DNA from 3 places in the Pantoea sp. X-Soil-ISGK-421 genome. Region 3 is predicted to be linked to each of the others. Evidence: predicted binding sites of a transcription regulator. Region 3 holds the regulator's gene; each other region holds the start of a gene.
What was found. Region 3 encodes PurR, which represses purine synthesis genes. Its sites were predicted from a motif close to CANGCAAACGTTTGCNTG; they were not measured.
Positions count from the first base shown of each region.

Region 1: the regulator PurR is predicted to act here: its motif matches at 1,819-1,836, upstream of tusA (sulfurtransferase TusA).
Region 2: the regulator PurR is predicted to act here: its motif matches at 1,768-1,785, upstream of AC6I8K_RS01830 (NCS2 family permease).

Region 1 is NZ_AP035979.1:334,845-338,107, forward strand. Features, by position in the region: gene glgP (glycogen phosphorylase) at 1-97, shown strand, start outside; gene AC6I8K_RS01480 (DcrB family lipoprotein) at 207-764, opposite strand; gene AC6I8K_RS01485 (7-cyano-7-deazaguanine/7-aminomethyl-7-deazaguanine transporter) at 1,038-1,703, opposite strand; gene tusA (sulfurtransferase TusA) at 1,897-2,142, shown strand; gene AC6I8K_RS01495 (zinc/cadmium/mercury/lead-transporting ATPase) at 2,139-3,263, opposite strand, start outside.
Region 2 is NZ_AP035979.1:404,266-407,528, forward strand. Features, by position in the region: gene soxS (superoxide response transcriptional regulator SoxS) at 1-60, opposite strand, end outside; gene soxR (redox-sensitive transcriptional activator SoxR) at 160-636, shown strand; gene AC6I8K_RS01825 (glutathione S-transferase family protein) at 680-1,345, shown strand; gene AC6I8K_RS01830 (NCS2 family permease) at 1,871-3,220, shown strand.
Region 3 is NZ_AP035979.1:1,803,483-1,806,745, forward strand. Features, by position in the region: gene punC (purine nucleoside transporter PunC) at 1-40, opposite strand, end outside; gene punR (DNA-binding transcriptional activator PunR) at 151-1,062, shown strand; gene purR (HTH-type transcriptional repressor PurR) at 1,059-2,084, opposite strand; gene cydH (cytochrome bd-I oxidase subunit CydH) at 2,358-2,447, shown strand; gene AC6I8K_RS08440 (C40 family peptidase) at 2,504-3,263, opposite strand, start outside.

The DNA.
Region 1 (3,263 bases), 1.5 Mb from region 3:
GGCGCTGAATATCGCCAACATGGGCTATTTCTCGTCGGATCGAACCATTCAGGAATATGCGGATGAGATCTGGCACATTTCGCCAGTGAGGTTGTAAGGCGGGGCTTACAGAACCAGGTCGCCATGAATGGCGACCCTACCAAACTGCACTGAACCCTTGTAGGGTCGCCATTCATGGCGACCGATAAACGTTCAGATTTTAAGGATTATTTCAGGGTGATGCTTTTGATAATCCCATCAGCATCGCTCTGCGCTTGCTGTTGGTTATCCGCTGGTAAGGTAATTTGCAGCGTCAGCAACTTACCGTCCACTTTCGCCAGAATCACCGAAGACCATGACGTCTGATTATTAGCAGAAATCACCGTGTCCAGCTGCTGTGCTGGCTGGTCTTTCAACGTGACCGCTTTGTTTGAAACCACTTGCAGCTGTGGATCGCGACCGCGCTGCTGCTGTTCCAGACGCTGTGCCAGCGCATCAAGCGCTTCATTAGTGGGATCACCCGCAATCACAATAATCGCACGCTGACCGGTTTCGTCGGCGTAAACGTGCATATTGGTGGATTCAGAGCCGAGTTTTCCGCTTTTGTCAGACATGCCAGCAGGCAGTGAGAAGCTCAGTTTGCCGTCCATCAGATTGACCGTCTGGGCCGACTGGCTGGCGCTCGCACCGTTGCTGTTCGCTGCCGCATCATCTTTCTTCTGGTCACATGCCGCCAGACCGATAACCAACAGGCCAATACCCACATATTTCACTACGTTACGCATTCTTTTCCCTTTTACATGATTCCAGTCAGGCGTTATCAAAACGGAATCGGCAGTCAAAAGCAACTGCCGGAGTGTCAGGAAATCTTAGCGTGCCGTAGCGTTTCGTGTATACCCGTCATACTTCAAGCTGCAAGTGCGTTGGCTGCGTGTATTCACCCCAGTCACTTACTTATGTAAGCTCCTGGGGATTATGAGGCTCATTACTGATTCTCTCCCTACGGGCCAGCGCTTGCCGCCTTCCTGCAACTTGAATTATTTAGGGTATGTGTGTAATTAGCCGAAATTGATCTGCTGCTGCGCGGAACGCTCAGCTAATCGCTTCAGCATGGCATTCAGTAACACGCCGTAAGCTGGCAGGAAGAAGATCATGCAGATCAGCACTTTGAAGCTGTAATCCACCAAAGCGATCTCGACCCAATGCGCCGCCATAAACGGGTCTGGACTCTTGTAAAAGGCGATGAAGAAGAAGGCCAGTGTATCGCTGATATTGCCGAGGAACATCGCTGCTGCCGGGGCAATCCACCACTGTGATAAACGGCGCAAACGGTTAAAAACGTGCACGTCGAGAATCTGACCCAGCGCATAAGCCATAAAGCTGGCGCAGGCGATACGCGCAACAAACAGATTCACCTCTTCCAGAGAAGCCCACCCTTGCCATGCGCCCTGATAAAACACGCACGAAACAATGTAGGAGATCACCAGCGCTGGAATCATCACCGCCAGAATAATGCGACGGGCGAGCGGCGCGCCAAAAATGCGCACGGTCAGATCGGTGGCGAGGAAAATAAACGGAAAGCTAAACGCGCCCCATGTGGTGTGAAAGCCGAAGATCGAAATCGGCAGCTGCACCAGATAGTTACTGGAGGTGATCACCAGCAGATGGAAAAGCGATAGCCAAAACAGCGCATGCATGCGCTGACGTGCAGAGAAAGCAATCATCATAAGCCTTTTTAGTGATGGGGTGAGGGAACCCAAGTTCGTGTGTTAACACGATGGTAAATAAAAAATCGGCGGCATCTTAACGCGTTGCGCAATTTATGCAATGGTTAATTTTAACGCAATCGTTATCGCCTTGCGTTGCCTAATTCGCGCGCTAGAATGAGCGCCCATCATCAACTATTGACAGAGAATCATGAGCGATCCCTTTTCTGCGCCTGACCATCAGCTTGATGCCCTTGGCTTGCGCTGCCCGGAGCCGGTAATGATGGTGCGTAAAACCGTGCGCAGCATGCAGACCGGTGAAACCTTGCTGATCATCGCCGACGATCCAGCCACCACGCGCGATATCCCCGGTTTCTGCCGCTTCATGGAGCATCAGCTTCTGGCACAGCAGACCGAAAGCCTGCCGTACCAGTTTTTGATTAAGAAAGGCGCTTAACGCTGGCGCAGCAATCGCAGGGCGTTGGCCGTCACCAGCGCGGTGGCACCGGAGTCTGCTAATACTGCCAACCACAAACCAGTGAAGCCGAGTAGCGTGGTGACCAGAAAAATCACTTTTAATCCCAACGCCAGCGCCACGTTCTGACGAATGATGGCGCGCGTGCGCCGTGCCAGCACAATAGTGCGTGGTAGAATCGCCAGCTGGTTTTGCGTTAATGCTACATCCGCGGCTTCCAGCGCCACATCGGTGCCGCTACCCATCGCAATACCAATCGTCGCCGCTTTCATGGCGGGCGCATCGTTGATGCCGTCGCCGACCATCGCCAATGATTGCTGCTCACCCAATTTCCTTACCGCCTCAACTTTATCGGCAGGCAGCAAACCGGCGCGATAATCAATGTTGAGTTCAGCCGCAATGGCGGCGGCCGCGCGTGGGTTATCGCCGGTTAGCATCACGCTCTTCACCCCGAGCTTCTGCAACTCAGCCAGCGCGCCAGCGGCTTCGGTACGCAGCTGATCCCGCAACGCCAGCGCGCCGAGCACCTGCTGCGCCTGCAACAGCAGCACCACAGTTTGGCCTTGTGCTTCGAGATCAGCGATGTGCTGCTGCTGCGCGGCGTCGAGATTGCGGGCTTCGCGCGGCGTCAGCAATTGATACGTCACGCTATCGATCTCGGCACGAATGCCGCTGCCCGCCAGCGTTTGCTGCTGCGAGGCTGACGGAATCGTGAGCTGACGGCGCTCGGCTTCGTTAACAATCGCCTGCGCCAGCGGATGGGTGGAACCCTGCTCAACGGCAGCAGCGATGCTCAGCAACGCGTTTTCTGCTATCGCGCTAAATGGCTGGATGTGGGTAAGCTGCGGCTTACCGGCCGTCAGCGTGCCGGTTTTGTCGAACGCCATCATGCTAACGCGACTGAGACGTTCTAGCGCCGCGCCGCCCTTAATGAGTGCGCCCTGACGCGCCGCAGCGGCCAGGCCGGAGGTAATGGCGGCAGGTGTGGAGATTACCAGCGCGCATGGACAACCAATCAGCAGCAGCGTTAGCCCTTTATAAATCCACGGCAACCAATCGCCAAAGCCCAGCAGCGGCGGCAATACCATCACCAGCAGCGCCAG
Region 2 (3,263 bases), 1.4 Mb from region 3:
TTTATCCAGATTCTGATCGATCCAGTTGGACAGCGAATGAATGATTTCCTGTTGCATCATAGCCTCATCCTTCTGATGTTTTTTTAGCTGGTGAGAAATTCGAAGTTTTGCTGGGGTGCGAGTATAATTCCTCAAGTTAACTTGAGGTAAAGGCCCTAAATGAAAAAAGAACGCAATTACCCGAAGCCGGTTTTGACGCCGGGCGAAGTGGCGAAACGCAGCGGCGTGGCGGTCTCGGCGTTGCACTTCTATGAGACCAAAGGATTGATTTTTAGCTCGCGCAACGGCGGCAACCAACGCCGTTATAGCCGTGACGTGTTGCGCCGCGTCGCCATCATTAAAATCGCGCAACGCATCGGCATTCCGCTGGCCACGGTGAGCGACAGCCTGACGCACGTACCCGCCAACAAGCGTATGTCGACGCAGGAGTGGGACGCGTTAACGCAACACTGGCGCGAGGAATTGGATAAACGCATCGAAACCCTGACGCGCTTGCGTAACGATCTTGATGGCTGCATTGGCTGCGGCTGTTTATCAATGCGTGATTGCCCGCTGCGCAATCCCGGAGACCGATTGGCCGAGCAAGGTTCGGGTGCGGTGTTACTCGATCCCGAACAGGACGAGCAAAAACGCTGATCGACTATACTTGTCGGGACTCTTTTACCGGCAAGGAAACCGTATGATCACCGTTCACCATCTGGAAAATTCCCGCTCGCATCGCGTGTTATGGCTGCTGGAAGAGCTCGCGGTGCCTTACCAAATCAAACGCTATCAGCGTGAAAACAGCTTGCTGGCCCCTGATTCGTTAAAAAAAGTGCATCCACTGGGTAAATCACCGGTGATCACCGATGGCAATCGCGTTATTGCTGAATCGGGCGCCATTCTTGAATATCTGCAACTGAAGTACGACAGCGAACATCAGCTCACGTTAGTCAACGAAGAGGAGCAGATTCAGTCCCGTTACTGGCTGCACTATGCCGAAGGATCGCTGATGCCACTGCTGGTCATGAAGCTGGTATTTGCGCAATTGGGTAAGAAACCGGTGCCCTGGCTGCTGCGTCCGGTGGGTAATGTATTGAGCAAAGGCATCCAGAAAGCCTGGCTGAACAAACAGCTGGCTTTACACGGCAGCGTGATCGAACAACATCTCACGCAGCATCCCTTTTTTGCCGGCGCACGTTTTAGCATCGCCGATGTGCAGATGAGCTTTCCGCTGCTGGCGCTGCAGATGCGGGGTTCGCTGCGTGATACGCCAGCCACCGCCCGCTGGCTGGAAACCATGCAGCAGCGCGCCGCCTGGCAACGCGCATTAGAGCAGGGCGGCCCGATTCAGCTGCAAAGTTGATTACGGCCAGGTCGCCATCACCCATGATCGTAGGGTCGCCATTTATGGCGACAAGGACATTACCATTGTGCGGCCCTCGAAACGGTCGTCATTAATGACGACCTTACAATTCTGGCAGCAATTACGCGGTTAAATAGGCACCGCGTAGCGGCGGGTTGGGCTGGCGCAGGGCCAGGGAGTGAAGAGGGCGTGGCCAGACGCCCTCTTCTTGGTCGCCGCACGGTTTAACTGCAACTGCCACAGCCAATGGCGAACGAAAGTCGCTCTGTGGATCGGCATTACGCCATTTATGGCGACCTGAACAACCGATGGCCTGGATTTATCCTGTAATACCCGCGATTAGTGGTTGAAAACCCCATGCCAAACGCCAGATAATCGTTTGCCTTTTTCCGCGTCCCCTTCTATGGCCTGGAATACGCGGCGACGTAAACGTTTGCCTGGATTTTCATTATGAAAATTTTCACCAGAGGACGGCAAGCGTGCGCCGTGCGGCGACGCACATCACAAAAATATTGAGGAAGAATTATGTCTGGCGAATCGCGCCCGGCCAGTGGAAAACTGGACGCCTGGTTCAACATTTCTGCACGCGGCAGTAGCGTGCGTCAGGAAGTATTGGCGGGTCTGACGACGTTTCTGGCGATGGTGTATTCCGTCATCGTGGTACCCAGCATGTTGGGTAAAGCGGGCTTCTCGCCAACGGCGGTGTTCGTTGCGACCTGTCTGGTGGCAAGTGTCGGTTCGATCATCATGGGCTTATGGGCCAATCTGCCGATGGCAATTGGTTGCGCCATCTCGCTGACAGCGTTCACTGCCTTTAGCCTGGTGCTCGGCCAGCACATTAGCGTGCCGGTGGCGCTCGGCGCGGTGTTCCTGATGGGATTATTGTTCACGCTGATTTCGGTAACCGGTATTCGTGCGTGGATTCTGCGTAACTTACCGATGGGCGTGGCGCATGGAACCGGCGTCGGGATCGGCTTGTTCCTGTTGCTGATCGCTGCCGACGGTATTGGTTTAGTGGTAAAAAATCCGGCGCCGGGCTTGCCGGTGGCATTGGGCCACTTTGTCTCGTTCCCGGTGATCATGGCGCTGGTGGGTCTGGCGGCCATTTTCGGCCTGGAAAAACGCCGCGTGCCAGGTGGCATTTTGCTGACTATCATCGCCATTTCGATGATGGGTTTGATCTTCGATCCGGCGGTGACTTATCAAGGCCTGTTTGCCATGCCAAGCCTGAAGGATGCCAACGGTCAATCGGCCATGTTTAGCCTCGATATCATGGGCGCGCTGCAACCTGTGGTGCTGCCAAGTGTGCTGGCGCTGGTGATGACAGCGGTATTTGATGCCACCGGCACCATCCGTGCGGTAGCGGGGCAGGCAAATCTGCTGGATAAAGAGGGGCAGATCATCAACGGCGGCCGTGCGCTGACCACGGACTCTATCAGTAGCGTGTTTGCGGGTTTGGTGGGTGCGTCGCCTGCTGCGGTCTATATCGAATCGGCGGCTGGCACCGCGGCCGGTGGTAAAACCGGCCTGACGGCGATTGTGGTCGGTTTGCTGTTCCTGCTGATTCTGTTTATGTCGCCGCTGGCCTATCTGGTTCCCGCTTACGCGACAGCGCCGGCGCTGATGTACGTTGGCCTGCTGATGTTGAGCAATGTGGCAAAAATTGACTTCAACGATTTTGTTGATGCGATGTCTGGTTTGCTGACGGCGGTGTTCATCGTGCTGACCTGCAATATCGTAACCGGCATCATGCTGGGCTTCGCTTCGCTAGTGATTGGTCGCTTGTTTGCCGGTGAGTGGCGCAAGCTGAATGTTGGCACCGTGGTGATTGCTGTCGCGCTGGTGGCGTTCTATGCCGGTGGCTGGGCCATCTGACTTTAAAGCTGAATAATTCCAGGATTATTCGCTTTCTGCTCCA
Region 3 (3,263 bases):
GCACGGCGAGATAAGGCATAAATGCTTTAGACGACAACATGTTGATTCTCTTTTGGGCAGGTTGAACGCCGGGGAGTGTAAAAGGATGCAACGCGCTTTGTGAAACGCTAATATTTGCATGGTGCTGTTAAATTTTTTGAAGGCAAAAATATGTGGTCAGAATATGCGCTTGAAGTGGTGGATGCCGTGGCGCGCACCGGCAGTTTTAGCGCGGCCGCGCAGGAGCTGCATCGCGTGCCTTCTGCCGTCAGCTATACCGTGCGTCAGCTGGAAACCTGGTTGGCGGTACCGTTGTTTGAGCGCCAGCATCGCGAAGTGGTCATGACACCAGCCGGCGAGCACTTCGTTCGTGAAGGGCGATCTGTTATCAAAAAAATGCTGGCAACGCGTAGGCAGTGTCAACAACTGGCGAATGGTTGGCGCGGTGAATTGAGTATCGCGGTTGACTGCATTGTAAAACCGCAGCGCACGCGGCAATTAGTGAAGGACTTCTATCGTCATTTTCCCGATATGGAGTTGATTATCAGCTACGAAGTGTTTAACGGAGTGTGGGATGCATTAGCCGATGGCCGGGTAGATGTCGCGATTGGCGCCACGCAGGCAATTCCCGTCGGTGGACGTTTTGCGTTTCAGGATATGGGCGCGCTGAATTGGCGTTGTGTGGTCAGCCCGGATCATCCGCTGGTTAACAGCACGGAACTGGATGATGAAACGTTGCGAGCGTGGCCATCTCTGGTGCTGGAAGATACGTCGCGTGCATTGCCGCGCCGTATGACCTGGACGCTAGATAATCAGCGGCGGCTGGTGGTGCCAGAATGGGAAACCGGGATGGCGTGTTTGCTGGCAGGATTGTGTGTTGGAATGGTGCCGGGCCATTTGGCGCGTCCACTGCTGGACAGTCATAAATTGGTCGAACTGTCGCTGCCGCAAGCCTTTCCTGATAGTCCGTGCTGCGTCAGCTGGGCAGAACAACGCACGTCGCCGGCGCTTGAGTGGTTACTGGCTTATCTGGGGGATGCTGAAACGCTGAACCACGAATGGCTCAGCGAAGTGTCAGCTTAGCGGCGATAATCGCGGAATGGGCCGTACGCCACTGAACGACGTTCAATCAGCGTAGGCTGAACCTCGATGGTTTGTGGATCTTCACGTTTGCTGGTGATGCGATCCAACAGCATTTCCAGCGCTTTTTCACCCAGTTCGGCTTTAGGCTGGTGTACGGTGGTCAGCGCGGGCGTGAAATAGCGCGCGTTGCGCACGTTATCGTAACCAATCACCGAGATATCTTGCGGTACACGCAAACCCATCTCATCGGCGGCACAAATTGCGCCCATCGCCATAATATCGCCGCCGCAGAACACGGCGGTTGGGCGCTGTTTCTGGTTAAGAATCTGCTGCATGGCCTGATAACCGGATTCAGGTTCAAAGTCGCCCTGAACCACCCATTCTGGACGCACTGTAATGCCTGCTTCGTTCATCGCCTGCAGAAATCCTGCGTGACGTCCGCCGCCGGTGTTGCGCTCCATCTGGCCAGGGATGGCACCAATATCGCGATGGCCACGTTCAATCAGATAACGCCCGGCGAGATAGCCGCCTTGAAACGCGTTGTCCTGCACCGTATCGGTAAAATCACCGCGCGAAGCACCCCAATCCATGACGACCATCGGGATATTGCGGTTCTCTTCCAGCATTTGCAGTAAATCGTCCGGATACTCAGAACACATCACCAGCAAACCATCGACGCGCTTTTGCGCCATCATCGACAGATAGGCGCGCTGTTTTTGCAGATCGTTGTGCGCATTGCCGAGAATCAACGTATAGCCGCGTTCGAAACAACGATTCTCCACCGCTTCGATAATTTCAGCAAAATAGGGCGCTTCACTGGACGTTGCCAGCAGACCTAAGGTTTTGGTGTGATTCACTTTGAGACTACGCGCCACGGCACTTGGCGAGTAGTGTAATTGTTTGATCGCTTCCCATACGGCGTTACGCGTTTCTTCCGCAACGAAACGCGTTTTGTTGATGACATGCGAAACCGTGGTGGTTGAGACACCTGCGCGTTTTGCGACATCTTTAATTGTTGCCATGAAAATGGTACTCCTGGTCTTATCGCAACTTACTGATAAGTATATTGTTAAACGTTTGCGTCTGCTAACGCTTTTACAGCTCAAAAGGCGGGCAAAACGGGGTGTTATAGCAGACGAAATCACTTCATTATGCTGAAAATACAGCACGCGCAAAATCTGTTGCGCAACGAAAGGCGGCGATTCTAACAAGCCCGCGCGGATAACACGAGATTTTTGCCGATTGCTGTGCGAAAATCGCGTTAACCCTATTAATTGTGTGACTAAGGAGTTGTGATGAATACTGACCTGAAGCTGGCGCTAATGACCACTGTTGGCGCACTGTTGATGATTATCGCCTTCAGTTTTACCGCGATCATGCATTAACAAAAAAGCCGGAGCTGTGTGCAGCATCCGGCTTTTTTCTGTTTGTTGCGCAACAATTAGCGAATGGTTTTTGGCGTCATCATACGACGCGCGCCCACATAGTGTTTCTGCCAGTAATCCTCTCCCAAAGCGCTAATCTGAATATCTTTGCCGGTACGCGGCGACTGAATGAATTTGCCGTTGCCGAGATAAACACCAACATGATCAGCGGTGCCGCGATTGTTAATGCGGAAGAACACCAGATCCCCTTTCTCCAGCATTTCACGTTTGATCGGGGAAGCATCACGCAAGTGATACATCTCATTGGCGGTGCGCGGAAATTTGAATTTCACCAGATCTTTATAGGCGTACCAGACCAATCCACTGCAGTCGAAACCGGTATGTGGCGAGGTGCCGCCCCATTGATAAGGTTTACCGAGTTGGCCCATTAATTTGGTCATCGCCGTTTCACGCGCTTTTTGATAACGCTGGCGGTGCGACTTACTCATTTTGATGCCGGTAAGCGCAACCGCTTCGTCATCAACCACCACTTCGGGAGATTTCTTCACCAGGCGTTGATGACCGTATTTCTTAGCGGTAAGTTTCAGCGGGGATTTTTTGCTGGTGGTTTTGTGCAGCGCGGTTTCAGTTTTGGTCTGTTTTTTTAGTTTGAATTTTTGGACAGCAGTCAGGCGCGATTTTTTTGTGGTGGTTTTCACCGGACGTCGTTTGCGGCGCTCGTCTTCACGTGCGCTCTTTTTCTCTGCTTTGAGCGAGCTGGCATTAACGGGTGCATGCGGAGATGCAGCAGCCACATTAAAGAACAGTTGGGCTAAA